3 regions of the Pseudomonas sp. N-1-13 genome follow, and region 1 is predicted to be linked to each of the others. Evidence: predicted binding sites of a transcription regulator. Region 1 holds the regulator's gene; each other region holds the start of a gene.
What was found. Region 1 encodes sigma-54, which starts transcription at its own class of promoters, with help from an activator protein. Its sites were predicted from a motif close to ANTGGCATNNANNTTGCTNT; they were not measured.
Positions count from the first base shown of each region.

Region 1 (10,125 bases):
GGACAACCTGATACAAGGCTTCGTTGCTCGGCGCGCTGCGCAATTTCTCGCGCACTTCCTTGCGGTCCAGCATGCTGGCGATCTGGCGCAGCAGCTCAAGGTGCGCATCGGTCGCCGCTTCCGGTACCAGCAGTACAAACAGCAGGTCGACCGGTGCGCCGTCGATGGCGTCGAAATCTATGGGTGCTTCAAGGTGCAGCAACGCACTGATCGGCGCTGTACAGGCCTTGAGGCGGCAATGGGGAATGGCGATACCGTTGCCAAAGCCGGTGGAGCCCAGTTTTTCACGGGCAAACAGGGCCTCGAAGACATCCTGCATTTCCAGATCCGGTACCTCTCGGTGGATCAGGTTGGCAATTTGTTCGAGGGCTTTCTTTTTACTGCCACCCGGCACGTTCACCTGGGAACGGCCGGGGGTCAGGATGGATTCTAGTCGGATCATGGATTAGGGGGGTTAACGACCGGTCGCGCCCTGGAGGAGGCTCTGGGTCTTTTCCTTATGCTTTTTGAGTTGGCGATCCAGCTTGTCGGTCAGCAGGTCAATCGCGGCATACATGTCTTCATGCGCAGCATTGGCAACCACCTCTCCGCCGGGGATATGCAACGTGGCTTCGATTTTCTGCAGCAGCTTCTCGACGTTCATCGTGACTTGCACGTTGGTGATCTTGTCGAAATGCCTCTCCAATCGTTCGAGTTTTTCGCCGATGTATTCGCGAAGAGGTTCGGTCACTTCCAGTTGGTGTCCACTGATGTTGACTTGCATACAGCTTCTCCTTCGTTGCCAGTGCATAAAGCGGCAGGCAGAAATGCCTGCCACTGGAACGCTGTGGCGTGGCCTGTTACATCAACCGCTTGCGTTCGCTCGAAGGTGCGATCCCGAGGGATTCACGGTATTTGGCGACGGTACGGCGGGCCACCTGAATGCCTTGTGCCTCCAGTAAACCAGCGATCTTGCTGTCACTCAACGGCTTTTTCTGATTTTCCGCGGCCACCAGTTTTTTGATGATCGCGCGGATGGCTGTGGACGAGCATTCACCGCCTTCGGAGGTGCTGACGTGGCTGGAGAAAAAGTATTTCAGTTCATAAATGCCCCGGGGGGTATGCATGAATTTCTGGGTGGTCACCCGCGAAATCGTCGACTCGTGCATGCCCACTGCCTCGGCAATGTCGTGCAGGACCAACGGCTTCATGGCTTCGTCGCCGTACTCCAGGAAGCCGCGCTGATGCTCGACGATCTGGGTGGCTACTTTCATCAGGGTTTCGTTGCGGCTTTGCAGGCTCTTGATGAACCAGCGCGCTTCCTGCAACTGGTTGCGCATGAAGGTGTTGTCGGCGCTGGTGTCCGCGCGCTTTACGAAGCCGGCGTACTGGGCGTTGACCCGCAGCTTGGGCACCGATTCCTGGTTCAGTTCCACCAGCCAGCGGTCGTTGTGCTTGCGCACGATCACGTCGGGAACCACGTATTCGGGTTCAGTGGACTCGATCTGCGAGCCTGGGCGCGGGTTGAGGCTCTGGACCAGTTCGATCACCTGGCGCAGTTCATCTTCCTTGAGCTTCATGCGACGCATCAACTGGCTGTAGTCGCGACCGCCCAGCAAGTCGATGTAGTCGGTGACCAGTCGCTTGGCTTCGGCCAGCCAAGGCGTCTTGGCGGGTAACTGACGCAGTTGCAGCAGCAGACACTCGCCCAGGTTGCGAGCACCGATGCCGGCGGGTTCGAACTGCTGGATGCGGTGCAGGACGGCTTCGATTTCGTCCAGCTCAATGTCCAGCTCGGGGTCAAAGGCCTCGAGGATTTCTTCAAGCGTCTCGTCCAGGTAGCCCTGATTGTTGATGCAGTCGATCAGGGTCACGGCAATCAGACGATCGGTATCGGACATCGGCGCCAGGTTCAGTTGCCACAGCAAGTGGCTCTGCAGGCTTTCGCCGGTGGAGGTGCGGGTAGTGAAGTCCCACTCGTCGTCATCGCTGCTGGGCAGGCTGCTGGCGCTGGTCTGGTAGACGTCTTCCCAGGCAGTATCCACGGGCAGATCGTTGGGGATGCGTTCATTCCATTCGCCATCCTCAAGGTTATCCACCGTCGGGGCGGTTTCCTGATAGGACGGTTCCGGGATTTCGGTGTTGGTCTTTTGCTCGACGTTATCGGCCAGCGGATCGGTGTTGTCGAAGTCGTCGCCTTCTTCCTGGCGTTCGAGCATCGGATTGGACTCCAGGGCCTCCTGGATTTCCTGTTGCAGGTCCAGGGTCGACAATTGGAGCAGGCGGATGGCCTGTTGCAGCTGCGGTGTCATCGTCAGCTGCTGGCCCATTCTCAAGACTAGCGATGGTTTCATGGCTGGGGCTTAACACCTTATTCGCCGGCGCACATGCGCCATCCACTACAGGGCGCCGAAGCGCCAAACTTAAGCAAATTATATGCCTGAAACTGAAGTGTTTGCCTAGGGCGTCACGTAATAAAATTAGCGACGCCGAGGTGATTGACCAGACACTTTTCGCTTACAGGCGGAACTCATGGCCCAAATACACTTCCTTGACCAGTTCATTGGCCAGGATGGTCGCGGAGTCGCCTTCGGCAATCAACTGGCCATCATTGACGATATAGGCGGTTTCACAGATATCCAGCGTCTCGCGAACGTTGTGGTCGGTGATCAATACGCCGATGCCCTTGGCCTTGAGATGGTGGATGATCTGCTTGATGTCGCCGACCGAAATCGGGTCCACGCCAGCGAATGGTTCGTCCAGCAGGATGAATTTCGGTGCGGTGGCCAGGGCGCGAGCGATTTCCACGCGGCGCCGTTCGCCACCGGACAGGCTCATGCCCAGGTTGTCGCGGATGTGGCTGATGTGGAATTCCTGCAGCAGGCTTTCCAGTTCCTGGCGGCGACCGGCCTTGTCGAGTTCCTTGCGGGTCTCGAGGATCGCCATGATGTTGTCGGCAACCGACAGTTTACGGAAGATCGACGCTTCTTGCGGCAGATAGCCGATACCGGCCTTCGCCCGGCCATGCATCGGCTGGTGGCTGACGTCCAGGTCGTCGATCAGGACGCGGCCCTGATCGGCCTGAACCAGGCCGACGATCATGTAGAAACAAGTGGTCTTGCCCGCGCCGTTGGGGCCGAGCAGGCCGACGATCTGGCCGCTGTCGATGGACAGGCTGACATCACGCACGACTTGGCGGCTCTTGTAGCTCTTGGCCAGGTGCTGAGCTTTCAGAGTTGCCATTACTGGGCCTTCTGCTCGTCGGTTTTCTTTTTCGGCTGGATGACCATGTCGATCCGTGGACGCTGCTCGGTGACCTTGCTGCCAGTGGCGCGACCGGCGCTGGCCAGCTTCTTGACCGTGTCGTAGACGATTTTCTCGCCCTGGGTGATGTTGTTGTCCTTGTCGACGACCTTGGCGCGATCGATCAGCACCACGCGGTCTTTGGCGGCGTGGTACTGAATGGTTACCCCGTAGCCTTGAACCGGCTTGGTGTCGCCCGCGGTTTGCATCTGCTCGAAGTAGGCCAGATTGCCCACCGAGGTGACGACGTCGATGTCGCCGGACTGGGTGCGGGTGATGGTCACGGTGTTGCCGGTGACCTTCATCGAACCCTGGGTGATGATCACGTCACCTTTATAGGTGGCTACACCGTTCTTGTCGTCCAGTTGGGCGTCGTCGGCCTGGATGCGGATAGGCTGGTCGCGGTCGGTGGGGAGGGCCCAGGCGCTCGCGCTTCCCAGTGCTGCGCCCAGACTGAGCAAAATAGGGAGGGTTTTAGCGAGCTTCATACTGTCCTCTTACGTTCGATAGCAGGTGTATCCTGCTTTCCTTCAAATACGCTTTCATTCCCGTGCCGGTCGACACACCACCGGCGCCGTCGATTCTAACGGGTTGCTCGGTCTGCGCATATTCTCGCTGCGGGAAGACTGTCATACGACTGCTGGTAATGATGGTCGTACGGTTCTTCTCATCGGTCCGGGCGATGCGTACCGAATCAATCAGTTCCACTTCGGTGCCGTCGGGATTGACCTCGGCGCGTTCGCTCTGCACGTGCCACGGAAACTCGGTGCCCCTGAACATGTTCAGGTCTGGCTTGGTGACCAGTGTGATTTCGCTGGCCTTGACGTGGTCGACTTTGTCGGACGTCATTTCATACTGCACTTTGCCATCGGGCAGGTATTGCAGGGTATGCGTGTTGGTCGCATACCAGTCGATATCATTTTCCTGGACCTTGACCGCAGGGCGGTCGAGGAAGCGTTCCGGGCTGATGTTCCAATAGCCGACCGCCGCGAAAATCGCTGCGATGCAGCCGAACACCACGATGGTGCGAATTTTCTTGCTTAGCATAAATGGCTCACAGATACGCGGCGTTGGCCGCCTCGAGGCGGCCTTGGGCGCGCAGGATCAGTTCACAGAATTCACGAGCGGCCCCTTCGCCGCCTCGCGCCGTGGTGATGCCGTGGGCGTGCTCGCGCACGAAGCCGGCCGCGTTTGCCACCGCCATGCCCAGGCCGACCCGACGAATCACCGGCAGGTCCGGCAGGTCGTCACCGAGGTAGGCGACCTGTTCATAGCTTAGGTTGAGTTGCCCCAGAAGCTCGTCCAGCACCACCAGTTTATCTTCTCGTCCCTGATACAGGTGGGGGATGCCGAGATTCTTCGCGCGCCGCTCGACCACTGGCGTCTTGCGGCCACTGATGATGGCGGTCTGCACGCCGGCGGCCATCAGCATCTTGATGCCCTGGCCGTCGAGGGTGTTGAAGGTCTTGAATTCGCTGCCGTCTTCGAGGAAATAAAGGCGGCCGTCGGTCAGGACGCCGTCCACGTCGAACACGGCCAGTTTGATCGCTTTGCCACGTTGCAGCAGGTCTGTGTTCATTTACATGACTCCCGCACGCAGCAAGTCGTGCATGTTCAGGGCGCCCACTGGGCGGTCTTCGTCGTCGACCACCACCAGGGCGCTGATCTTATGGTCTTCCATGATTTTCAAGGCCTCGGCGGCGAGCATCTCGGCGCGGGCAGTCTTGCCGTGGGGGGTCATGACCTGCTCGATGGTCGTACTGTGAATGTCGATCGGGTGGTCCAGGGTGCGACGCAGGTCGCCGTCGGTGAAGATCCCGGCGAGTTTGCCGTCAGTTTCGAGAATGACCGTCATGCCCAGACCCTTGCGGGTCATTTCCATGAGTGCATCCTTGAGCAGCGTGCCGCGTGGCACCTGTGGCAGCTCCTGACCTGCGTGCATCACGTTTTCCACTTTCAACAGCAGGCGACGGCCCAGGGCGCCGCCGGGGTGGGAGAACGCGAAGTCTTCAGCGGTAAACCCCCTGGCTTCCAGCAACGCCACGGCCAGGGCATCACCCATGACCAGGGTGGCGGTGGTGGAAGAGGTCGGCGCCAGGTTCAACGGGCAGGCTTCGTGCTCGACATGAACATTGAGATTGACCTCGGCGGCTTTGGCCAAGGGCGAATCCGGATTGCCAGTGACACTGATCAGTTGGATCCCCAGGCGCTTGATCAACGGCAGCAGGGTGATGATCTCATTGGTGGAGCCAGAGTTGGACAGGGCCAGGATGATGTCTTCCCGAGTGATCATGCCCATGTCACCGTGGCTGGCTTCGGCCGGATGGACAAAAAATGCCGGAGTGCCGGTGCTGGCCAGGGTGGCGGCGATCTTGTTGCCGATGTGTCCCGACTTGCCCATGCCGACCACGACCACCCGACCCTTGCTGGCCAGAATCATCTCGCAGGCACGTACGAAATCAGCGTCGATATGGGGCAGCAAGCCTTGTACGGCTTCGAGCTCGAGGCGGATGGTACGTTGTGCCGATTGAATCAGGTCGCTGGTTTGGTTCATGTCAGAGATCGTATGGCTCGATGAAAAGGCGGCGATTATAGCGGCAATGAACAATTCCCTCACGTTAGTTCGTCATGCTTTGTTCGAGCGATTCACATGACTTGATACAAAGTCTCTTCTTTTAGCTGTATCCGGACTGAACGGGCGCGGGCTTGGGCCTTGGGCGCTTGGGTGTTGCAGTGATATAGTTCGCCGCCGGTTCGGGTGCCCGGCAGTCCGGCGTTTGTCGGTTGGCCAGGGCATTCGGATGTGAGGCTGCATCGCAAGGAGTTTAGATGAGTGCCGACAACGCCTACGCGGTCGAGCTGAAGGGATTGTCCTTCAAGCGAGGGGCGCGCAGCATTTTCAATGACATCGATATCCGCATTCCCCGTGGCAAGGTCACCGGCATCATGGGGCCTTCCGGGTGCGGCAAGACCACGCTGTTGCGGCTGATGGGTGCACAGTTGCGCCCCAGTGCCGGCGAAGTCTGGGTCAATGGGCAGAATCTTCCAAAGCTGTCGCGCAGCGATCTGTTCGATGCGCGCAAGCACATGGGCGTGCTGTTCCAGAGCGGCGCATTGTTCACCGATCTCGACGTGTTCGAGAATGTGGCGTTCCCCTTGCGGGTCCATACCGACCTGCCGGAAGAGATGATTCGCGACATCGTCCTGCTCAAATTGCAGGCGGTCGGGCTGCGGGGTGCCCTGGACTTGATGCCGGACGAACTGTCCGGTGGCATGAAGCGCCGCGTCGCCCTGGCCCGGGCGATTGCCCTTGATCCGAAGATCCTCATGTATGACGAACCCTTCGTCGGCCAGGACCCGATCGCCATGGGCGTGCTGGTGCGCCTGATCCGTCTGCTCAACGATGCGCTGGGTATTACCAGCATTGTGGTATCCCACGACCTGGCCGAAACCGCCAGCATTGCGGACTACATCTACGTGATCGGCGATGGCCAGGTGCTGGGGCAGGGTACGCCCCAGGAATTGAAGGCCTCGGACAGCCCGCGCATTCGTCAATTCATGAAGGGTGATCCGGACGGGCCTGTGGCGTTCCATTTTCCGGCCACGGATTACCGCACCGATCTGCTGGGGAAGCGCTGATGCGCAAGAAATCACTGATAGAAAGAGTTCGCCTGTTTGGTCGTTCCGGCATCGATGTGGTGGCAGTGCTGGGCCGTTCCTCGCTGTTTCTGATGCATGCCCTGCTGGGGCGCAACACGACGGGTGGCGGGTTTGGGCTGCTGGTGAAGCAACTGCACTCGGTGGGCGTGATGTCCCTGGTGATCATCGTGGTCTCCGGGATCTTCATCGGTATGGTCCTGGCGCTGCAGGGGTTCAATATCTTGTCCAGCTACGGTTCGGAGCAGGCGGTTGGACAGATGGTCGCGCTGACATTGTTGCGTGAGCTGGGACCTGTGGTGACCGCGCTGCTGTTTGCCGGGCGTGCCGGTTCGGCGCTGACGGCCGAAATCGGTAACATGAAGTCCACCGAACAGTTGTCCAGTCTGGAAATGATCGGTGTCGACCCGCTCAAGTACATCATTGCCCCGCGCCTGTGGGCCGGTTTCATTTCCCTGCCGGTGCTGGCGATCATTTTCAGCGTCGTGGGGATCTGGGGCGGCTCGTGGGTGGCTGTAGACTGGCTGGGGGTCTATGAAGGTTCCTACTGGTCCAACATGCAGAACAGTGTCGATTTTCTCGACGACGTGCTCAACGGCGTTATCAAAAGTGCCGTATTCGCTTTCGTGGTGACCTGGATCGCCGTGTTTCAAGGCTATGACTGTGAGCCCACGTCAGAGGGGATCAGCCGTGCCACAACCAAGACCGTGGTGTACGCCTCGCTGGCGGTCCTGGGCCTTGACTTTATTCTGACCGCCTTGATGTTTGGAGATTTCTGATGCAAAACCGCACCCTGGAAATCGGTGTCGGCCTTTTCTTGCTGGCTGGCATCCTGGCTTTGCTGTTATTGGCCCTGCGGGTCAGTGGCCTGGCGCCGACCGCAAGCACCGACACTTATAAACTTTATGCTTATTTTGACAATATCGCCGGTTTGACGGTCAGAGCCAAAGTGACCATGGCTGGTGTAACCATCGGCAAGGTCACGGCAATCGATCTGGACCGCGACAGTTTCACCGGTCGGGTGACGCTGCAGCTGGAAAAGCGCGTGGATAACCTGCCGACTGACTCCACTGCATCGATCCTCACTGCTGGGCTGCTGGGCGAGAAATACATCGGTATCAGCGTTGGCGGTGAAGAAGCTTTGCTCAAGGATGGCGGGACCATCCACGATACGCAGTCGTCGCTGGTGCTTGAGGACCTGATCGGTAAATTCCTGCTCAATACCGTTAGCAAAGACGCCAAATGAGGAGCTTTTGAATGATCTCTATCTTGCGACGTAGCCTGTTGGTGCTGCTCGCGGCGCTGCCGCTGATGGCCAACGCCGGGGCCGCGCCTTCGGCCCATGAAATCATCCAGGACACTACCACCCGGTTGCTGGCAGACTTGGCCGCCAACAAAGAGAAATACAAGCAGGATCCGGGGGCTTTCTACGACGCGCTGAACGGCATCGTCGGTCCCGTGGTGGATGCCGACGGTATTTCCCGAAGCATCATGACCGTCAAGTACTCGCGCAAGGCGACCCCGGCGCAGATGACGCGCTTCCAGGAAAACTTCAAGCGCAGCCTGATGCAGTTCTACGGCAACGCCTTGCTCGAATACAACAACCAGGGCATCACCGTTTCGCCGGCCAAGGACGAAAGCGGCAACCGCACCAGCGTCGATATGCAGGTCAAGGGCAATAACGGCGCCATTTACCCTGTGTCCTACACACTCGAGAAAATCAACGGCGAGTGGAGGGTGCGTAACGTGATCATCAATGGCATCAACATCGGCAAGCTGTTCCGCGATCAGTTCGCTGATGCGATGCAGCAAAACGGCAATGATCTGGACAAAACCATAGACGGTTGGGCCGGTGAAGTCGCCAAGGCCAAGGAAGTTGCCCAGGATGCTCAAGAGAAGCAGGCGCAATGAGTGAGTTGGCGAGTGAGTCGGCCGTTCGTTTGGGCGAATCTGGCGAGCTGTTGCTCAGTGGCGTGCTGGACTATCGCACTGGCCCGGTCTTGCGCAAGCAGGGCCAGGCGCTGATCGGCTCCGCCGGCGCCGCAGAACTGGTCATTGACTGCTCGGCGGTGCAGAAGTCCAGCAGTGTCGGCCTGTCCCTGCTGCTGTGCTTCATGCGTGACGCCAAAGCTGCCGGAAAAACCTGGAGCATCCGTGGGATGCCCGAAGACATGCGCGAAATAGCCCAGGTCAGCGAACTGACCGAACTATTGGTGCACTCCTGACCCACATCCCTGAAAAAGCCCCCCGTCAGAGTCCTGCTTCGCGGGGTTCGCAGGCGCGGGGCTTTTTTGTATGATGTGCGACCCGTGCGCACAGGGCGCCGATAGAGGTTGAGCATGCAGGCCGTAGAAGTGAAGAGCTTCCTTGAAGGAAAGCTGCCCGAAACTGTCATTGAAGTTGAGGGCGAAGGCTGCAACTTTCAGCTGAACGTGATCAGCGATGAACTGGCGGCGTTGAGCCCGGTGAAGCGTCAGCAGCAGATCTATGCCCATTTGAACCCGTGGATCGCCGATGGCAGCATCCATGCGGTCACTATGAAATTTTTCAGCCGCGCGGCCTGGGCCGAGCGCACCTGAGCCCAAGGGCGTCGAGATTCTTATGGATAAACTGATTATTACCGGCGGCGTTCGTCTTGATGGCGAAATCCGCATCTCCGGGGCAAAGAACTCCGCCCTGCCGATCCTGGCCGCGACGTTGCTGTGCGATGGCCCGGTGACCGTGGCGAACCTGCCGCACTTGCACGACATCACCACCATGATCGAGCTGTTCGGTCGCATGGGCATTGAACCGGTGATCGACGAAAAGCTCAGCGTCGAGATCGACCCGCGCACCATCAAGACCCTGATCGCCCCGTACGAACTGGTGAAGACCATGCGTGCGTCGATTCTGGTACTGGGACCGATGGTCGCCCGTTTTGGTGAAGCCGAAGTTGCCTTGCCGGGTGGTTGCGCCATCGGCTCGCGTCCGGTGGACCTGCATATCCGCGGCCTGGAAGCCATGGGTGCGGTGATCGACGTCGAGGGTGGCTACATCAAGGCCAAGGCGCCTGAAGGCGGCCTGCGCGGCGCTCACTTCTTCTTCGATACCGTCAGTGTGACCGGTACCGAGAACATCATGATGGCGGCCGCACTGGCCAAGGGCCGCAGCGTGCTGCAAAACGCCGCTCGCGAGCCTGAAGTGGTC
Region 1 is NZ_JBYNRI010000001.1:4,911,509-4,921,633, reverse strand. Features, by position in the region: gene ptsN (PTS IIA-like nitrogen regulatory protein PtsN) at 1-442, opposite strand, end outside; gene hpf (ribosome hibernation-promoting factor, HPF/YfiA family) at 455-763, opposite strand; gene AC3I65_RS22090 (RNA polymerase factor sigma-54) at 840-2,333, opposite strand; gene lptB (LPS export ABC transporter ATP-binding protein) at 2,497-3,222, opposite strand; gene lptA (lipopolysaccharide transport periplasmic protein LptA) at 3,222-3,770, opposite strand; gene lptC (LPS export ABC transporter periplasmic protein LptC) at 3,757-4,329, opposite strand; gene AC3I65_RS22070 (KdsC family phosphatase) at 4,337-4,861, opposite strand; gene AC3I65_RS22065 (KpsF/GutQ family sugar-phosphate isomerase) at 4,862-5,836, opposite strand; gene AC3I65_RS22060 (ATP-binding cassette domain-containing protein) at 6,112-6,921, shown strand; gene mlaE (lipid asymmetry maintenance ABC transporter permease subunit MlaE) at 6,921-7,718, shown strand; gene mlaD (outer membrane lipid asymmetry maintenance protein MlaD) at 7,718-8,185, shown strand; gene AC3I65_RS22045 (MlaC/ttg2D family ABC transporter substrate-binding protein) at 8,197-8,850, shown strand; gene AC3I65_RS22040 (STAS domain-containing protein) at 8,847-9,164, shown strand; gene AC3I65_RS22035 (BolA family protein) at 9,279-9,518, shown strand; gene murA (UDP-N-acetylglucosamine 1-carboxyvinyltransferase) at 9,541-10,125, shown strand, end outside.

Region 2 (10,125 bases), 530 kb from region 1:
GGCCGCGCTCGACCGTAATCCCGGCCCGAAGCGGTCCCAACTCTTCAATGACCTGATTGACCAGCGCATCCAGATCCACGCGCTGGAAGTTCAGAGCCGGCGATCCCTGCTCCAGTCGCGCATAGGTCAGCATCTCGTCCACCAGCCGATCCAGGTCTTCGATGTCGTGATCCATGCCCGCCAGGTATTTGTCCCGGGCCTGGGGCGTGGTAGCGCTGCCGATCATCTCCAGGCCAAAACGCAGGCGCGCCACCGGGGTGCGCAACTCATGGGACACCGCACGCACCAGCTCCCGCTGAATCGCCAACAACTGCTGCAAGTGTTCGGCCATGCCGTTGAACGCGGCGGCCAATCGCCCTACCGAGTCAGCACCGCGAGCCGGCACCCGGGTTTCCAGGCTGCCCTGGGCGATCTGGGTGGCGGCCGATTCCAGACCACGCAGACGCCGCTCCAACTGGCGCACCAACAGGTAAACGATCAGCCCGATCAGGCTCAACCCCAGCGCCGCGATCAGCACCAGCCACTCAGGCGGATAAGGGTTCATCTGGTACAACGGGCCGATTTCCAGCACCCACGGCGTACCGACCATGCCGGCGAACACCCGGATCGAGTCACCGCCCTTGCCCAGCGCCATGACCGTGTCGCCCTCGGCCACGCGCCGACGCTGGTCTTCGTCCATGTCCGCCTGCGTAATGGGCATCAGCCGCAGGTCAAACCCGAAGCCTTTTTCCTGCTTGAGTTGCGCCAGGCGTTCAGGCTGCTCGGCCACCGGGTAACGCACCAACTCATCGGCCAGCAGGTAGATAGTTGCCCGGGCCAGTTGCTCGCTGATCTGACGGACCTCCCCGACCAGCATCAGTTTTTCAGCGTCGCTGACCAGCCGATAAACTTTCGCCGCATGGGGCCCGGTCTGCTCCACCAGGGCCTGGCCGCGCATGACACGGGTGCGCTGGCCGAGATCCAGATCGGTCTGGGCGTAAGTCTGCAACGCCAGGGGAATGCCCAGCAGGCGTTCCCACACCGCCAGGGCCCGGCGTCGCTCGGTGTCGTTCATGGGCCGCAGATTATCGGCCATCAAGGAAAACGTGCCGTGGGCCAGACGCTCGCGGTACTGCTCACTGCGAGTCTGGTTGAGCAAATGCAGGGCCAGCACGCCGAGTACCGCCACCAGCACCAGGGCCGCGCACATGCCGCCGTAAATGCGCAGGAAGATCGAGTTCACGGCGTCGGGTCTACGCAAGCTTCAGGAACGAACAGATAACCCTTGCTGCGGATGGTCTTGATCAGCCGTGGATGGTCCGGGTCGTCGCCGATCTTGGGACGGATGCGCGAGATGCGCACGTCGATGGAGCGGTCCTGGCCGTCATAACCGATGCCGCGCAGGGCAGTGAAGATTTCTTCCCGGGACAGGATGCGCCCGGCATTGGATACCAGCAGCCACAACAGATCGAACTCGGCACTGGTCAGCTCGATGCCGTTGTCTTGCAGCCAGGCTTCGCGCAAGGCGTTATCCACCACCAGCGGGCCGAATTGCAGACGCCGTGGTTTTTGCGGCGTGGCCGGTTCCGGTTCGCTGCGTCGCAACAGGGCCTGGACGCGGGCCAAGAGCAGGCGTGGCCGCACCGGTTTGCAGACGTAATCGTCGGCGCCCAGGTCCAGGCCCTGTATCTGATCGGTGTCGTCGGTGCGGGCGGTGAGCATCAGGATCGGCCCGTCGTAATGCTCGCGCACCTTGCGGCAGATGCTCAGGCCGTCCTCGCCGGGCAGCATCAGGTCGAGGATCACCAGGTCCGGTTGCTCGGCAATGATCCGCGCCGCCGCCACCGCACCGTTGCCTTCAATGGCCACGCGCAGGCCGTTGCTTTCCAGGTACTCGCGAGTCAGCTCGGCCAGCCGCTGGTCATCCTCGACGATCAATACCTGCCAGGCTTCTTGTTCCACGGGGGGCCTCGTCTTGTTGTGAGAATAAGGAGGGATCGGCATCTAGATGGGCACTATCAGATGAGCACTTACCTGTGGCGAGGGGATTTATCCCCGCTGGGTCGCGAAGCGGCCCCTGCATTCCGTCTGACACACCATAGCCGCCCGTTTCAGGGCTACTCCGCAGCCCAGCGGGGATAAATCCCCTCGCCACAGGGTGGTACCCACTTCGAATGCACCTCCCCCATCTTTTTGTCATGTTAAAGGAGGATAAGCATGCCCATGCACGGGCCGATTGTATAAACGCCGGCCCTGCATAAAACAAGCGGACAAATGCGTTCGGTCGCGCGGGACTTGTATGGTAACGTCCGCGCCCGCAAAAACCATCGGGCTGTTTTCGGATCGTTAAAACGATGAAAAAAGGTCCACTCCAGCAAGGTCGCGGCCTACAGAGCTGTTCCACGTTTCGCACACAAATTACGCACAGGCTTATCCACAGGTAGCACGTTGCATTCATCCCCCAAAACGCATTATCTTGTAGCCCGTCGCGTAAAAAACCCTACATGTAGGGTTTTCGACCAAAAACCAAACACAAGTCGGACAGATAATTCAAGCGCTTTTCTTGCCTTTGTCCGACTGAAACACCGCATTCCCCCAAGACCAGACCGCCCCTTGCGGATGGCCATCGTTTCAAGGTCAAAACGACCAGAACGGTACGGGTGTTGCAGTCCATTGCAGGCACCTCTGCAATCCGGTTTCGAGCCCAGGCTCGAAGCCCAGAACTTCGGAAGGAAGCGGTATTCAGGCCTGCTTCCTACTGTCCCGAAGTTGTTATACCCGGCGCCAGTCGGTTGTAGTGCTTCAGGACGGAACGGTGGGCACCGTGATGGTGCCCAAACAAACATAGAGAATGTGGAGACACCCATGCACACCGACACAACTCGCGAGAACCCGCAGGGCACCGCGCCGCTGGCCGCTGATTCGAACTCGGATCTGGCCGCTACCGCGCCTGGCCAACTGCGTGTGATCAAGCGTAACGGCACTGTCGTTCCTTACACCGATGACAAGATCACCGTCGCCATCACCAAAGCGTTTCTCGCAGTTGAGGGCGGCACCGCCGCCGCTTCGTCGCGCATCCACGACACCGTGGCCCGCCTGACCGAGCAAGTCACCGCAACCTTCAAGCGTCGCATGCCGTCGGGTGGCACCATCCACATCGAAGAAATCCAGGACCAGGTCGAACTGGCCCTGATGCGTGCCGGCGAGCAGAAAGTGGCCCGCGACTATGTGATCTACCGTGATTCGCGCGCCAAGGAACGTGCCACCCGCTCCCCGGCCGACGCACCGGTCCAGGCCCACCCTTCGATCCGCATCGCACGCGCCGACGGCAGCCTCGCGCCGCTGGACATGGGTCGCCTGAACACCATCGTCACCGAAGCCTGCGAAGGCCTGGAAGAAGTCGACGGCGACCTGATCCAGCGCGAAACCCTGAAAAACCTCTATGACGGCGTCGCACTCAAGGACGTCAACACTGCACTGGTGATGACCGCGCGGACCCTGGTGGAACGCGAGCCGAACTACTCCTTCGTGACCGCCCGCCTGCTGATGGACACCCTGCGTGCCGAAGGCCTGAGCTTCCTGGAAGTCGCCGAGAGCGCGACCCACCACGAAATGGTCGACCTGTACGCCAAGGCCTTGCCGGCCTACGTCGCCAAGGGTATCGAATTCGAATTGCTGAACCCGGTACTGGCCGAGTTCGACCTGGAAAAGCTCGGCAAGGCGATCAACCACGAGCGCGACCAGCAGTTCACTTACCTGGGTCTGCAAACCCTGTACGACCGTTACTTCATCCACAAGGACGGTATCCGTTTCGAACTGCCGCAGATTTTCTTCATGCGCGTGGCCATGGGCCTGGCGATCGAAGAGAAGCAGCGTGAAGACCGCGCCATCGAGTTCTACAACCTGTTGTCGTCCTTCGACTACATGGCCTCGACCCCGACGCTGTTCAACGCCGGCACCCTGCGTCCACAACTGTCGAGCTGCTACCTGACCACCGTGCCGGATGACCTGTCGGGCATCTATGGCGCCATCCACGACAACGCCATGCTGTCCAAATTTGCCGGCGGCCTGGGCAACGACTGGACCCCGGTTCGCGCATTGGGCTCGTACATCAAGGGCACCAACGGCAAATCCCAGGGCGTCGTACCGTTCCTCAAGGTAGTCAACGACACCGCGGTCGCGGTCAACCAGGGCGGCAAGCGCAAAGGCGCGGTGTGTGCCTACCTGGAAACCTGGCACATGGACATCGAAGAGTTCATCGAGCTGCGCAAGAACACCGGTGATGACCGTCGTCGTACCCACGACATGAACACCGCCAACTGGATCCCTGACCTGTTCATGAAGCGCGTCTTCGACGACGGCAAGTGGACCCTGTTCTCGCCATCCGAAGTTCCAGACCTGCATGACCTGACCGGCAAGGCTTTCGAAGAGCGCTACGAGTATTACGAAGCCCTGACCGAGTACAACAAGATCAAGCTGTTCAAAGTCGTCCAGGCCAAAGACCTGTGGCGCAAGATGCTGTCGATGCTGTTCGAAACCGGCCACCCATGGCTGACCTTCAAGGACCCGTGCAACCTGCGCAGCCCGCAGCAGCACGTGGGCGTGGTCCACAGCTCGAACCTGTGCACCGAGATCACCTTGAACACCAACAAGGACGAGATCGCCGTCTGCAACCTGGGCTCGATCAACCTGCCGAACCACATCGTCGATGGCAAGCTGGACACCGCCAAGCTGCAACGCACCGTGAACACCGCCGTGCGCATGCTCGACAACGTGATCGACATCAATTACTACTCGGTGCCGCAGGCGAAGAACTCCAACTTCAAGCACCGTCCGGTCGGCCTGGGCATCATGGGCTTCCAAGACGCCTTGTACCTGCAGCACATCCCGTACGGTTCGGACGCTGCGGTCGAGTTCGCCGACAAGTCCATGGAAGCGGTCAGCTACTACGCGATCCAGGCTTCCTGCGACCTGGCCGACGAGCGCGGCTCGTACGAGACGTTCCAGGGTTCGCTGTGGTCCAAGGGCGTGTTGCCGCTGGACTCGCAACAGATCCTGATCGAACAGCGTGGCCAGAAGTACATCGACGTTGACCTGAACGAATCCCTGGACTGGGCACCGGTTCGCGCCCGTGTACAGAAAGGCATCCGTAACTCCAACATCATGGCCATCGCTCCGACCGCCACCATCGCCAACATCACTGGCGTGTCGCAGTCGATCGAACCGACCTACCAGAACCTGTATGTGAAATCGAACCTGTCGGGCGAGTTCACCGTGATCAACCCGTACCTGGTTCGCGACCTCAAGGCCCGCGGCCTGTGGGACTCGGTCATGATCAACGACCTGAAGTACTACGATGGTTCGGTACAGCAGATCGAGCGCATCCCGCAGGAGCTCAAGGAGCTCTACGCCACCGCGTTCGAAGTGGACACCAAGTGGATCGTCGACGCGGCCAGCCGTCGCCAGAAGTGGATCGACCAGGCTCAGTCGCTGAACCTGTACATCGCCGGTGCCTCGGGCAAGAAGCTGGACGTGACCTACCGCATGGCCTGGTACCGTGGTCTGAAAACCACCTACTACCTCCGTGCCCTGGCCGCCACCAGCACCGAGAAGTCGACCATCAACACCGGCAAGCTGAACGCTGTTTCCAGCGGCGGCAACCACGGTGACGATTCGGTCCTGGCGGCTCCAGCCGGCCCGGCACCCGTGCCAAAGGCCTGCGCGATCGATGAGCCGGATTGCGAAGCTTGCCAATAAGCTGAGTGGGTGGGCGCTGCAAGGCGCTTGCTAAAGAAGCCCCCGATAGACCGCTGGTTTATTGGGGGTTTTCTTTTGCCTTGAGAAAAGTAGCGACTGGGCTGACCCCATCGCGAGCAGGCTCGCTCCCACATATGTTCCGGTTCGTTCGCAAGATTTGCGCTCACTGAAAATCCCTGTGGGAGCGGCTTTGGTTCAGCCAGTGACCACATTGGAATGCGTCCACCTGTGGGAGCGAGCCTGCTCGCGATGAGGCCGGGACAGCCCCCCCGAAAACACCCACCCACAAAAAAGCCCCTCTTGCGAGGGGCTTCTTGTGCAGCGTTCAAGCGACCTTCGATATCAAGCCATCTGAATGATGGTCTGCATGATGGTGCTCTGGGTGGAGATGGTCTTGGCGTTCGCCTGGTAGTTGCTCTGGGCCTTGATCAGCTCGACCAGTTCATTGGTCAGGTTGACGTTGGACTCTTCCAGGGAGTTGGAGACGATCGAACCCAGGGTGCCGGTTTCCGGAGCATCGTAGCCCGGGATACCCGAGGCGAAGGTTTCTTTCCAGCCGCTGCCGCCTACCGGTTGCAGGCCTTGCTCGTTGGTGAAGCTGGCAAGGGCGAGCTGACCGATCGGCTTGGTCTGGTTGTTGCTGAAGTTGGCCAGCAGTACACCGCTACCGTCGATGGTCAGGTTGGTGATCTGGCCAGTGGCGTAGCCGTTCTGGGCAGGAATCGAACGCGCGGTGTCGGCGTTGAACTGGGTGGTGTTGGCCATGGAGACGGTGATAGTCGACGAACCGGCGCCGTTGGCGGTCCACACACCGTTGGTCACGGTGCCAGGCACCCAGCCAGTGAGTACCAGATCGTTGTTGATGGTCGCAGGCGGGGTGCTGACCTGGACCAACTTGCCATTCGAGTCAAAGGTCATCGTCGAAGGAACGGGGGCGTTCGGCGCAACCGGCGCACTGCCATTGAGGTTACGGCCATCGATCAGGGTGTAGACATCCCACGTGTTGGCGCCAGTCTTGACCATGTACTGGTCCATCGAGTGCTGGTTGCCCTGGGTATCGTAGACAGGGGTGGTGAATTGCTTGGTGAACGTGGCGGTATCGGTTGGATCGAATACGTAGGGAGCCGCCTGGGAAATCGGCGTTGCCGTCGAATTCAGGTTAATCGTCGACGAAACCAGGCTGGTCGCTTGCGGCGGCAGGTTGGAAGTGTCGATACGCAGGTCGGTCAGAATACCGTTGAGGATGTTGCCATTGGCATCCACGCCATAGCCCTGCAAACGCGCAGTGCCATCGCTGTTGGTGATGAAACCTTCCTTGTCGGTCTTGAACGTACCGGCACGGGTGTAGCTCAGGGAACCGTCGTTGCTCAGGACAAAGAAGCCCGAACCCTGGATGCCCATGTCCAGCACGTTGCCGGTGTTGTTGACGTCACCCTGGCTGAACTGCTGGGAGACGTTGGCCAGGCGCACGCCGTTACCGACGGTCTTGGTGCCGCTGCCCAGCCTGGTGGCCGAGTAGACGTCTTCGAATTCCGCACGGGACGATTTGAAACCGGTGGTCGCCACGTTGGCGATGTTGTTGCCGGTCACGTCCAGGTGCTTGTTGGCTGCATAGAGACCGCTAAGGCCGATGTTGAAAGACATGTTGCACTCCTTTTGCCGGTTTAGTCGGCTCTACATACCAATAGTTTGTACTTTGGACAGGGCGATGCTGCCCAGCCCGGCCAGGTTGAGCATCAGCTCACCGCCCGTCTGGCTGATCGTCACGCTGCTGACGGTCGCCGGCAGGTTGGTGATCAGCGACACGGGCTTATCGTCGATAGTGGTCGAAGCGGTGAAGGTGTAAGTACCCGACTCAAGGGTGGTGCCCGCATCGTTCTTGCCATCCCAGATGAAGGCCGAATTACCGGCATTCTGGCTGCCCAGCTCGATCGTACGAACGGTCTTGCCGTCCTTGTCCGCGATCTTGATCGCGAGCGAGGACACCGAGGCTGGTACCACCACCGTGCCGTTGAGGCTCTTGGAGGTATCGACCACAGCCTTGTTACCCGGGGCTATGACCGAACGGCCCACCAGTGACGAGGCTTGCAGGGCCTGGGACGAGTTGTAGTTGCCGGCAATACCGCTCACGGTTTCGTTGAGTGTGGTGATGCCTTCCAGGCTGCTGAATTGCGCCAACTGGGCAACGAACTCGCCGTTATCCTGCGGCTCCAGCGGGTTCTGGTTTTTCAGCTGGGTGACCAGCAATTGCAGGAACGCATCCTTGCCCAGTTCCTTGGAACCGGTAGCCGCATTCGTCGCCGAGGCCAGGCCATCGGTGGTGGTGTTGGTCTTGACCGAGGAGTTGGCCAGAATCTCGTTGAGGCTCAAACCACTGGTGGTGTTGGTGACGCTCATGTGACTCGCCCCTTATCACTGACCGAGGGTCAGGACCTTCTGCATCATGGTTTTGGCGGTGTTCATCATTTCGACGTTGGTCTGGAACGAACGACTGGCGGAAATCATGTCGGCCATTTCTTCAACGACGTTCACGTTCGGGTAATAGACGTAGCCCTTGGCGTCGGCGGCCGGGTGGTTCGGCTCGTAGCGTGCGTCGAGGTTGCTCTGGTCTTCGACCACGCCGAGCACCTGCACACCCTGCCCTGCGGCGTCCTGCTCCTGGAACAGCGAGTCGCTGCCGCCGGATTGGCCGCCCTGGAACATGGTGGCGAACACCGGGTGACGGGCACGGTAGGTCTGGTCGATGCTCGACGACACGGTCTCGGCGTTGGCGATGTTACTGGCAACGGTGTTCAGACGCGTGGTCTGAGCACTCATGGCGCTGCCGGCAATGTTGAATACGCTCGCAATCGACATGACTTACTCTCCGCGCAGGGCCGATACCAGCCCTTTGAATTTGCTATTGAGCAGGGTGAAGCTGGCCTGGAAGTTCACGGAGTTTTCCGTGTAGTTGGACTGTTCCAGTTGAGCGTCCACGGTGTTCTGGTCGATCGAAGGCTGCATCGGCGTGCGGTACATCAGCGACTCATCGGCATTGCCCAGACCTTCGGCTTCGATGTGACGGCTGTTGGTCATGTTCAGGGCGAAGTGGCCGTTCTTGGCTTTCTCGTTCTGCTCGGCGAGCACTTTGGAGAAGTCCAGGTCCCGAGCCTTGAAGTTCGGGGTGTCGGCGTTGGCGATGTTGTTGGCCAGGACTTCGGCACGCTGGGCGCGGAAGCTCAGGGCCTTTTCGTGGATGCCGAGCGCTTTATCGAAACTGATGCTCATGTTGGAAACCTTCGGGTGACCAGAATTTACGTACGATGGACATAGCAAGCGTCGTGCCACTTTCAAAAAGCCCATAAACCGGGGCTTTGCGGGCATCGGCAAAGCGGCAATGCCAGAAAAGCGGCAATCGGTTTCCGCTGGCTGCCGCTTTTCTGCCGCTTCTGCGACACCGACGACCTTGTGGGAGCGAGCCTGCTCGCGATAACGGTGGGTCAGTCACCATGGATATCGCCTGTGATACCGCTATCGCGAGCAGGCTCGCTCCCACAAGGGGATAGGGGTGACAGGGAAAAATCAGCAGGCAAAAAAAACGGGAGCCTTTGCGGACTCCCGTTTTTTTGCCAACCCAAGCAAATCACTTCGCCTGATAGATGATCCCTGGACTGCACTGCACCATTTGGTAGTGGTCCGGCAAACCGTTCAATGCCTCGGAGGCGCCGAGGAACAGGTAGCCGCCCGGTTTGAGCGTGCTGTGGATGCGCAGCAGGATGTCTTTTTTCACTTCGGCAGAGAAGTAGATCAGCACGTTGCGGCAGAACACGATGTCGAACTTGCCCAGGCTGGCGTAGCTGTCCAGCAGGTTGAACGAACGGAACTCCACGCGGCTCTTGATCGGCGCCTTGACCACCCATTTACCCGGCCCTTTGGGGTCGAAGTAGCGTTGCAGGCGATCAGGCGACAGGCCGCGGCCGATGGCCAGGCTGTCGTATTCGCCGGTCTTGCAGTTATTGAGCATCGTCCCGGACAAATCGGTGGCGACGATTTGCACGCCCATTTTCAGCTGGCCGATATTGGTCCGCTCGAACTCATCGATGGACATCGACAGCGAATAGGGTTCCTGTCCCGACGAACAGGCCGCCGACCAGATCCGCAAGCGTTGCCCCGGACTGGCCTTGATGGCCGCCGGCAGCACCCTGTTCTTCAACACCTCGAACGGATAGGTGTCGCGAAACCACAGGGTTTCGTTGGTGGTCATGGCATCCACCACCATCTCGCGCAACCCACTGCGCGGCTGGGTCTGGATGCGCTGGACCAGTTCGCCCAACGATTTCAGGCCCTGTTGCTCCATCAACTTATTGAGACGGCTCGACACCAGGTATTGCTTGTTTTCACCAAGCAAAA
Region 2 is NZ_JBYNRI010000001.1:4,376,717-4,386,841, forward strand. Features, by position in the region: gene AC3I65_RS19695 (ATP-binding protein) at 1-1,222, opposite strand, end outside; gene AC3I65_RS19700 (response regulator) at 1,219-1,941, opposite strand; gene AC3I65_RS19705 (ribonucleoside-diphosphate reductase subunit alpha) at 2,845-5,736, shown strand; gene flgE (flagellar hook protein FlgE) at 6,079-7,380, opposite strand; gene flgD (flagellar hook assembly protein FlgD) at 7,411-8,133, opposite strand; gene flgC (flagellar basal body rod protein FlgC) at 8,149-8,592, opposite strand; gene flgB (flagellar basal body rod protein FlgB) at 8,596-9,003, opposite strand; gene cheR (protein-glutamate O-methyltransferase CheR) at 9,359-10,125, opposite strand, start outside.
Region 2: flgB (flagellar basal body rod protein FlgB) is a predicted target of sigma-54. The motif match lies at 9,045-9,064, and genes of this name have one in related genera.

Region 3 (10,125 bases), 620 kb from region 1:
AGGTGCGAACCTTGATTTCTTCTTCGCTTTTCAGTGCGATGTAAGCGTCGATGAAGTCATCGCTGAATACGCCGCCCTTGGTCAGGAACGCACGGCCCTTGTCCAGCTCTTCCAGGGCTTCTTTCAGGCTGCCACAAACCTGTGGGATTTGCTTGGCCTCTTCAGGCGGCAGGTCATACAGGTTTTTGTCGGCGGCATCGCCAGGGTGGATCTTGTTCTGAATACCGTCCAGACCGGCCATCATCAGTGCAGCGAAGGCCAGGTACGGGTTGGCAGCCGGATCCGGGAAGCGAGCTTCGATACGGCGAGCCTTAGGGCTGTTGACGTAAGGAATACGGATCGAGGCGGAACGGTTACGAGCCGAGTAGGCCAGCATGACCGGTGCTTCGAAGCCTGGTACCAGACGCTTGTAGGAGTTGGTCGACGGGTTGGTGAAGCCGTTCAGGGCCTTACCGTGCTTGATGATACCGCCGATGAAGTACAGAGCGGTGTCCGACAGGCCGGCATAACCTTCGCCAGCGAAGGTGTTCTTGCCGTCTTTGGAGATCGACATGTGCACGTGCATGCCCGAACCGTTGTCGCCGTACAGAGGCTTCGGCATGAAGGTCGCGGTGCGGCCGTATGCATCAGCAACGTTGTGTACGCAGTACTTCAGGGTCTGGACTTCGTCAGCTTTCTTGACCAGCGTGTTGAATTTCACGCCGATTTCGTTCTGGCCGGCAGTCGCCACTTCGTGGTGGTGAACTTCGACGGTCTGGCCCATCTCTTCCAGTGCGTTGCACATGGAGGTACGGATCTCGTGGTCGAAGTCGAACGGTGGAACCGGGAAGTAGCCGCCCTTGATACCAGGACGGTGGCCTTTGTTACCGCCTTCCACGTCCTGATCGGACATCCACGAACCTTGTTCGGAGAAGATCTTGAACATGGAGCCGGAGATGTCGGACTTGAACTTGACCGAGTCGAAGATGAAGAACTCAGGCTCAGGGCCGAAGAAAGCGGTGTCGCCGATACCGGTGGACTTCAGGTATTCCTCGGCACGGTGGGCGATGGCGCGTGGGTCGCGGTCATAGCCTTGCATGGTCGAAGGTTCGATGATGTCGCAGACCAGGATCAGGGTCGGCTCTTCGGTGAACGGGTCCAGGACGGCAGTTTCGTCGTCCGGCATCAGGATCATGTCGGAGGCTTCGATGCCTTTCCAGCCAGAGATGGAGGAACCGTCGAACATCTTTCCGATTTCAAAGAATTCGTCGTCCAGCGCATCACGGGCCGGCATGGTCACGTGATGTTGAGTGCCTTTGGTGTCAGTGAAGCGCAGATCAATCCACTTGACGTCATGATCTTTGATGAGTTGAACCGACTTCGACATATGTCCTCCGGGTGGCTTCGGGCGGGTAATGGTGTGCCCTTAGATATGGGTGATGCCGGCGCGAATACTCTGCCAAGGCAACCTGCCTCACAAGGGAGCAATTTGCATGCCAGTGCCCCAGCATGGGTTTTTTGCACCAAATCCACGCTTTTATAGCCTGTATTCGCGGATTGTCGAACAATTGCGCACTGCAATGTGGCGTAACTTGCGAGAGATGACCTGTTTTGGTGCGTTGAAAACCGAGTGCACATTAACTGGTTAAACCTTGAGCAATTTCCGCTATAATCCGCGCCCCCCTTTTTCGGCTGGCCGTTCGCGCGCTGTTTTCATGAAACTAATCGTAAAAGTCTTCCCCGAGATCACCATCAAGAGCCGCCCGGTACGGATGCGTTTCATCCGCCAGTTGGCCAAGAACATCCGTGCCGTGCTCCGCGATCTGGACCCGGCTGTGGTGGTGAACGGCGTGTGGGACAACCTCGAACTGGAAACCCGCGTCAGCGAACCCAAGATTCTCAAGGAAATGACCGAGCGCCTGAGCTGCATGCCGGGCATCGCGCATTTCCTGCAGGTCGACGAATACCCGCTGGGGGATTTCGACGACATCCTCGCCAAGTGCAAGCTGCATTATGGTGATGCCCTGGCCGGCAAGATTTTCTCGGTGCGCTGCAAGCGCGCCGGCAAACACCCGTTCAGCTCGATGGACGTGGAGAGATACGTCGGCAGCCAGTTGCGCAAGCAGTGTGGCGCCGCCGGAATTTCATTGAAAGACCCGCAAATTGAAGTGCGCATCGAAATTCGCGACCAGCGGTTGTTCGTGATCCACAGTCAGCACGACAGCATTGGCGGGTATCCGCTGGGTTCGCTGGAACAGACCCTGGTGCTGATGTCCGGCGGTTTCGATTCCACGGTCGCGGCCTACCAGATCATGCGGCGCGGGCTGATGAGCCATTTCTGCTTCTTCAATCTTGGCGGGCGCGCCCATGAACTGGGCGTAATGGAAGTGGCGCACTTCATCTGGAAGAAGTATGGCAGCTCCCAACGCGTGTTATTTGTGAGCGTACCGTTCGAGGAAGTCCTGGGCGAGATTCTCGGCAAAGTCGATAACAGTCATATGGGCGTCATTTTGAAGCGTATGATGTTGCGTGCCGCATCCAGCATCGCCGATCGGCTGCACATCGATGCGCTGGTCACCGGCGAGGCGATCTCCCAGGTGTCGAGCCAGACGCTGCCGAACCTGTCAGTGATCGACTGCGTGACCGAAAAGCTGGTGCTGCGCCCGCTGATCGCCAGCCACAAGCAGGACATCATCGACACGGCCAACGAGATCGGCACCGCCGATTTTGCCCGGCACATGCCGGAATACTGCGGGGTCATCTCGGTCAATCCGAAGACTGCGGCCAAGCGCGGGCGTGTGGAGCATGAAGAGAAAGAATTCGACATGGCGGTGCTCGAGCGTGCGCTCGAAAACGCCAGGCTGGTGCCAATCGATCGGGTGATCGATGAATTGGGCCAGGACATACAGATTGAAGAAGTCGGCGAAGCGCTGGCCGGTCAGATCATCATCGACATCCGTCACCCGGACGACGCTGAAGACGACCCGCTGAGTATCGCCGGTATCGAGGTACAAACGATGCCGTTCTATGCAGTGAACGCGCGTTTCAAGGAACTGGACCCTACTCGCCAGTACCTGTTGTATTGCGACAAAGGCGTGATGAGTCGCCTGCATGCCCACCATTTGCTCAGTGAGGGGCATGCCAATGTGCGCGTTTATCGACCGAGCTAAGTGCCCGGGGCTGTTTGCCTGTGGCCTGCGTCACCGGCCCCCCGACGCCGCCGACAGGCTGTAACGGCTTTGTCGGACTCAACGTAAATCGCTGCCACGACCTGTCAGCACACCGAATCCTCTGATCGAGATACACAAGTGATCGAAAATCTACGCAACATCGCCATCATTGCTCACGTTGACCATGGTAAGACCACCCTGGTAGACAAACTCTTGCGTCAATCCGGCACTCTGGAGCGCAACGAGCTCAACGACGAGCGCGTGATGGACTCCAACGACCAGGAAAAAGAGCGCGGTATTACTATTCTGGCGAAAAACACCGCCATCAACTGGAATGGCTACCACATCAACATCGTGGACACCCCGGGCCACGCCGACTTCGGTGGTGAAGTAGAGCGCGTAATGTCGATGGTCGACTCCGTGCTGCTGCTGGTCGATGCCCAGGACGGCCCTATGCCGCAAACCCGTTTCGTGACCAAGAAGGCTTTCGAAGCCGGCCTGCGTCCGATCGTGGTCATCAACAAGGTTGACCGTCCAGGCGCGCGTCCGGACTGGGTTCTGGACCAGATTTTCGACCTGTTCGACAACCTGGGCGCCACCGAAGAACAGCTGGACTTCAAAGTCGTCTACGCCTCGGCCCTGAACGGTATTGCCGGTCTGGACCACACCAACATGGCCGAAGACATGACCCCGCTGTACCAGTCGATCGTCGACGACGTACCTGCGCCGAAAGTCGACCGTGACGGTCCGTTCCAGATGCAAATCTCGGCCCTGGACTACAACAGCTTCCTGGGTGTTATCGGTGTTGGCCGTATCGCCCGTGGTCGCATCAAGCCGAACACGCCGGTCGTGGCTATTGACGCCGACGGCAAGAAGCGCAACGGTCGTATTCTCAAGCTGATGGGTCACCACGGCCTGCACCGTATCGACGTTGAAGAAGCAGCTGCCGGCGACATCGTCTGCATCAGCGGCTTCGAGCAACTGTTCATCTCCGACACTCTGTGCGACCCACTGAACGTCGAAGCGATGAAGCCGTTGACCGTCGATGAGCCAACCGTTTCCATGACCTTCCAGGTCAACGACTCGCCATTCTGCGGTAAAGAAGGCAAGTTCGTGACCAGCCGTAACATCAAGGAGCGTCTGGACAAGGAGCTGCTCTACAACGTGGCACTGCGCGTTGAAGAAGGCGACTCGGCCGACAAGTTCAAGGTTTCCGGCCGTGGTGAGCTGCACCTCTCGGTTCTGATCGAAACCATGCGTCGCGAAGGCTTCGAAATGGGCGTAGGTCGTCCTGAAGTGATCATCCGTATGGTTGACGGCGTCAAGCACGAACCGTACGAAAACGTGACCATCGACCTGCCGGAAGAATCCCAGGGCGCGATCATGGAACAAATGGGCCTGCGTAAAGGCGACCTGACCAACATGGTTCCGGATGGCAAGGGCCGTGTGCGCCTTGAGTACAACATCCCGGCCCGTGGCCTGATCGGTTTCCGTAACGAGTTTCTGACCCTGACCTCCGGTGGCGGCATCCTGACTTCGATCTTCGATCGTTATGACGTGATGAAGTCCGGCGACATGTCCGGCCGTCAGAACGGTGTTCTGGTATCGGTTGCGACCGGCAAGGCACTGACCTACTCGCTGGAAACCCTGCAAGCGCGCGGCAAGCTGTTCGTCGAGCACGGCCAGGACATCTACGAAGGTCAAATCGTCGGCCTCAACAGCCGTGACAACGACCTGGGCGTGAACCCGACCAAAGGCAAGAAGCTCGACAACATGCGCGCTTCGGGCAAAGACGAAACCATCGCATTGGTTCCGCCGGTCAAGTTCACTCTGGAGCAAGCGCTGGAGTTCGTGCAGGAAGACGAACTGTGCGAAGTGACGCCTAAGTCGATTCGCCTGCGTAAGAAGATCCTTGGCGAAAGCGAGCGTACCCGCGCCGCCAAGAAAAGCGGTAACTGAGTTTCGACTTAGTTAGCGGCTAAAAAAACGCCCCCGGTCGTGAGATCGGGGGCGTTTTTTTATGCCTGGAAGTTATGTAGTGGCTGTCAGGGCGCCATCGCGAGCAAGCTCGCTCCCACAAGGGATTCAGGTCGGACACAAAATCTGTATCCACCGCAAATCCCCTGTGGGAGCGAGCTTGCTCGCGATGGCGATGTTCCAGGCGCAGCTAAAACATCATTCGATCAGAATTTGTCCAACGTCCGCGGATTACGCTCGCGCTCCACTTCCTTGGGCTTGTAGGCGCAGTACCCCGGGCGCGGCCCGACCCGCGGATGGTTGCGGCAGGTATCCGGGCGTTTCTCATAAATGGTGCACAACCGGCTCTTGCGATCCAGATAAAGGCAATCATTGTTGCTCATGCGCTGGAGCGTGAAGATTTCGGATTTCTGGTTATAGCGCTCGACGATCCCTTCCTTTTGCAGGCGCTTGGCGATGTTTTTCGGCGGGTCGCCCAGTTCGAATTCATCGACGATACCGATCCGGATCAGGTCCTTGATCTTGACCTCCACCGGCAGTGTGCAGCAGCTCGACACGCAGGAACCGCACATTGGCGCGGAGTACTTGGCCCAGGTATCGATTCGGTCGATCTCCGCGGCGGCGATCAGGTTGGGCTTCATCATCAAGGTTTACCAGCATGCATCAGGGCGCGCGATCATACCGGGACTGGTGAAATTTTGAACGACCATCTGCCGGTTTTTTTTCGAGCCCGGTAAAACTCTCCCAGGACCGGCACGGCCCCTGCATTCATTCGCCCATACGGCAATTCCCTGGCGGCGATTCTCCGTCGCTATGGAAAAACCAACGAACCTGCGCCTGTAGTGCCTGTCAGACCGTCTAGGCTCAGACAATTTCATGCTCGTTCGAGGTCTCATCAATGACTCAAGAACCACTTGTTCGCGAAGCCGAAGTGGCTGCATTTCGCGATGCCGTGTTGACCAAACTCACTTACGCCGTCGGCAAGGACCCGGATCATGCGTTTGATCACGACTGGTTCGAAGCCATTGCCCTGGCCGCCCGCGACCATATGGTCGAGCACTGGATGGACCACACGCGGCAGATTTACCGCAAGGGCCAGAAGCGCGTTTATTACCTCTCCCTGGAATTTCTCATCGGCCGCTTGCTCTATGACAGCCTGAGCAACCTCGGCCTGCTGGACACTGCGCGCGAAGCCTTGACCGAACTGGGCGTGGATCTGGAGCGCATTCGCCTGCTCGAACCCGATGCGGCGTTGGGCAACGGCGGCCTCGGCCGGTTGGCGGCATGTTTCATGGAAAGCATGTCCACCTTGGGCATTGCCGGCCATGGCTACGGCATTCGTTACGAGCACGGCCTGTTTCGCCAGGCCATCGTTGATGGCTGGCAGCAGGAGCAAACCGAACACTGGCTGGATTTCGGCAACCCCTGGGAGTTCGAGCGGCCGGAAGTGGTTTACCCGATCGGCTTCGGCGGCAGCGTCGAGACCGTGACCGACGCCTCCGGCAATACCAAGCAAGTCTGGTCTCCGGGTGAAACCGTGCGAGCCATCGCCTATGACACCCCCGTGGTGGGTTGGCGCGGTGCCAGCGTCAACACCCTGCGTCTGTGGCGCGCCCGCGCCATGGAAGAGCTGCACCTGGAACGCTTCAACGCCGGGGACCATTTGGGTGCCGTGGCGGAAGTGGCCCGGGCCGAAAGTATCTCCCGCGTGCTGTACCCGGCCGACAGCACCGAGGCGGGCCAGGAATTGCGCCTGCGCCAGGAGTATTTCTTCGTCGCCGCCTCGCTGCAGGATTTGTTGCGCCGTCATCGCAACATGCACACCTCGGTATTGACCTTGGGCGACCACGCGGCGATCCAGCTCAACGACACTCACCCGTCGATCGCCGTGGCCGAGTTGATGCGCCAATTGGTGGACGTCTACGACGTGGCCTGGGACGCCGCCTGGCAGATCACCCAGGACACGCTCTCCTACACCAACCACACGCTGCTGCCCGAAGCCCTGGAAACCTGGCCAGTGGGGCTGATGGAGCGCATGTTGCCCCGACACATGCAGATCATTTACCTGATCAACGCCCAGCACATCGATGCTCTGCGGTCCAAGGGGGTGCACGATTTCGACGTGCTGCGCGCGGTGTCGCTGATCGAAGAAGACAACGGCCGCCGGGTGCGCATGGGCAACCTCGCCTTTCTCGGTTCACACAGCGTCAACGGTGTGTCCGGATTGCACACGCAACTGATGCGCAGCACGGTGTTCTCCGAGCTGCACAAGCTCTACCCCGAGCGGATCAACAACAAAACCAACGGCATCACGTTCCGCCGCTGGCTGTTTCAGGCCAACGCTGAACTGACTTCGATGATGGTCGATGCCCTGGGCCCGAGTGTGCTCGACAACCCCGAGGAGCGCCTGATCGAGCTGGAGCCGTTCGCGGATCAACCGGCGTTCCGCAAACAGTTCGCCGAACAGCGCCTGCACAGCAAAAAGGCCTTGGCGCATCTGATTCACGAGCGGTTGGGGGTTGCCGTGAACCCGGCGGCGATGTTCGACGTGCAAGTCAAACGGATCCATGAATACAAGCGTCAGTTGCTCAACCTGATGCACACGGTGGCGCTGTACCAGGCGATCCGCGCCGAACCGGAAGTGGACTGGGTGCCACGGGTGAAAATCTTCGCTGGCAAGGCCGCCGCCAGTTATCACCAGGCCAAGTTGATCATCAAGCTGACCAACGATATCGCCCGTGTGGTGAACAACGACCCGACCGTGCGTGGCCTGCTCAAAGTGGTGTTCCTGCCCAACTACAACGTCAGCCTGGCCGAGAGCATCATCCCGGCGGCGGACCTTTCCGAGCAGATATCCACGGCCGGTTTTGAAGCGTCAGGCACCAGTAACATGAAGTTCGGTCTTAACGGTGCGCTGACTATCGGCACCATGGACGGCGCCAACGTGGAGATGCATGAGCGCGTGGGCGGTGAGCACATGTTCATTTTCGGCCTGACGGCCGAGCAGGTGGAGGCCCGCAAGCAGAACGGCGAGTTCAGTGCCGCGCCGGACATTGCCGCGTCCCATCGCCTCAACGATGTGTTGCAGGCTATTCGCGGCGGGGTGTTTTCGCCGGACGATCCGATGCGCTACACCGGGCTTGTCGATTCGCTGGTGGATTACGATCGCTTTCTGGTCTGCGCCGACTTTGACTCTTACTGGGATGCCCAGGCCAGGGTCGAAGAACGTTGGCACGACGCCCAGCACTGGTGGCGTTCGGCGGTGCTCAACACCGCGCGCATGGGCTGGTTTTCCTCCGACCGGACCATTCGGGAATACGCCACCGACATCTGGAAAGCCCTGGAGTAGCAGTTGCAGGAAATGTGAGCGAAGCCCAACGGTGGTTGGGCTTGGTCGATATACTAAGCGCCAGTTTCGCCGGGCTGTGTGGCCGATTTAGTGCTTGAGGCGCCAGCAATCCATTGTGGGAGCGAGCCTGCTCGCGATAACGGTGTGTCAGCCAACCTGTTTGGTAACTGACGGACCGCTATCGCGAGCAGGCTCGCTCCCACAAGGTTTGTGTGGTTCCACTAGACTGAACCAGGCACCGCTTCACCCCGGTTACGCCCGCAAAGGGCCGCTTAGGGATATCGACCATGCAATGGATTTTGATGCTGTTGGGCCTGGCATTTGGCTGGGTGGTGGATGAGTCGTTCGCCGATGCGCTGATAGGCGCGTTGCTGGGCCTTGGCATCGCTCAGGGGATTGGTCTGCGTCGCCTCGGCGCCCACGCCGCCGAACAGCAGAACCAGTTGCAAACGGCCCAGCGCACCTTGAGCGCACTGGAGCAGCGGCTGATCGCGCTTGAGCGCAGCACGGTCGCAGCCTCCGAACCGCCGCCATCGCCCGAGATCGTCGTGGCCCAGGCACCGGAATCCGAAATCCCACCTGAGCCGGAGCTAGTCTGGGAACTGCCGCCTGACCTTGAAGCCCTTCCGGCGATGACCACACAAGCCAGTCAGCCGTTGCCCGACGACGTATGGAAGTCTGCGCCGGCCGCCCCCAAACCGGTCCAGCCGGAACCGGCTGCCCCTCGTGGTCCGAATCTGTTCGAGCGTGCCGTCGCGGGGGCGCGTAACTGGCTGTTTGGCGGTAATACCGTATTGCGGGTCGGGGTGGTGCTGTTGTTCCTCGGCCTGGCGTTTCTGCTGCGCTATGCCACTGAAGGCATGGTCGTGCCCATCGAGTTGCGTTATGCCGGCGTCGCGGCCAGTGCGTTGGGCCTGTTAGGCCTGGGCTGGTGGCTGCGCCAGCGCAACAGCAACTACGCGCTGATGTTGCAGGGCACCGGGATCGCCGTGCTGTACCTGACCGTGTTCGCCGCCATGCGCCTGCATCCGCTGCTCGACTCGAAAGCGGCCTTGGGCTTGCTGGTGGCGGTCACGGTGTTCTCGGCGATTCTGGCGGTCACCCAAAATGCCCTCGGCCTGGCTGCGGTGGCAGCGTTGGGCGGGTTTGCCGCGCCGATCCTGACTTCCACCGGCAGCGGTAACCATGTCGCGCTGTTCAGCTACTTCATCCTGCTCAATGCCGGCATTCTGGCGATTGCCTGGTTCAAGGCCTGGCGCCTGCTCAACCTGATTGGTTTTGTCGGCACCTTCGGCATCGGTTTCGCCTGGGGCTTGCGCTCTTATGGGCCGGAACTGCTCTGGAGCACCGAGCCGTTCCTGATTGTTTTCTTCCTGATGTACCTGGCGATCGGCTTGTTGTTTACCCGACGCAAGCTGCTGGAAATGGGCGACGGGCCCGAGGACGAAGGCCGCGATGCGCTATTGCGCTGGTCGGCCCGCAAGGGCGACTACGTGGACGGCACCCTGTTGTTCGGCCCGCCCCTGGTGGGGTTCGGTCTGCAGTTCGCGCTGGTGCAGCATCTGGAGTTCGCCGCAGCGTTCAGCGCCCTGGCCCTGGGCATCATCTATATGGGACTGGCGCGGGTATTGATGGGGGGGCGCGCCGTCC
Region 3 is NZ_JBYNRI010000001.1:5,527,203-5,537,327, reverse strand. Features, by position in the region: gene glnA (type I glutamate--ammonia ligase) at 1-1,366, opposite strand, end outside; gene thiI (tRNA uracil 4-sulfurtransferase ThiI) at 1,695-3,149, shown strand; gene typA (translational GTPase TypA) at 3,288-5,108, shown strand; gene AC3I65_RS24775 (YkgJ family cysteine cluster protein) at 5,333-5,770, opposite strand; gene AC3I65_RS24770 (glycogen/starch/alpha-glucan phosphorylase) at 6,025-8,475, shown strand; gene AC3I65_RS24765 (DUF2339 domain-containing protein) at 8,763-10,125, shown strand, end outside.
Region 3: glnA (type I glutamate--ammonia ligase) is a predicted target of sigma-54. The motif match lies at 1,461-1,480, and genes of this name have one in related genera.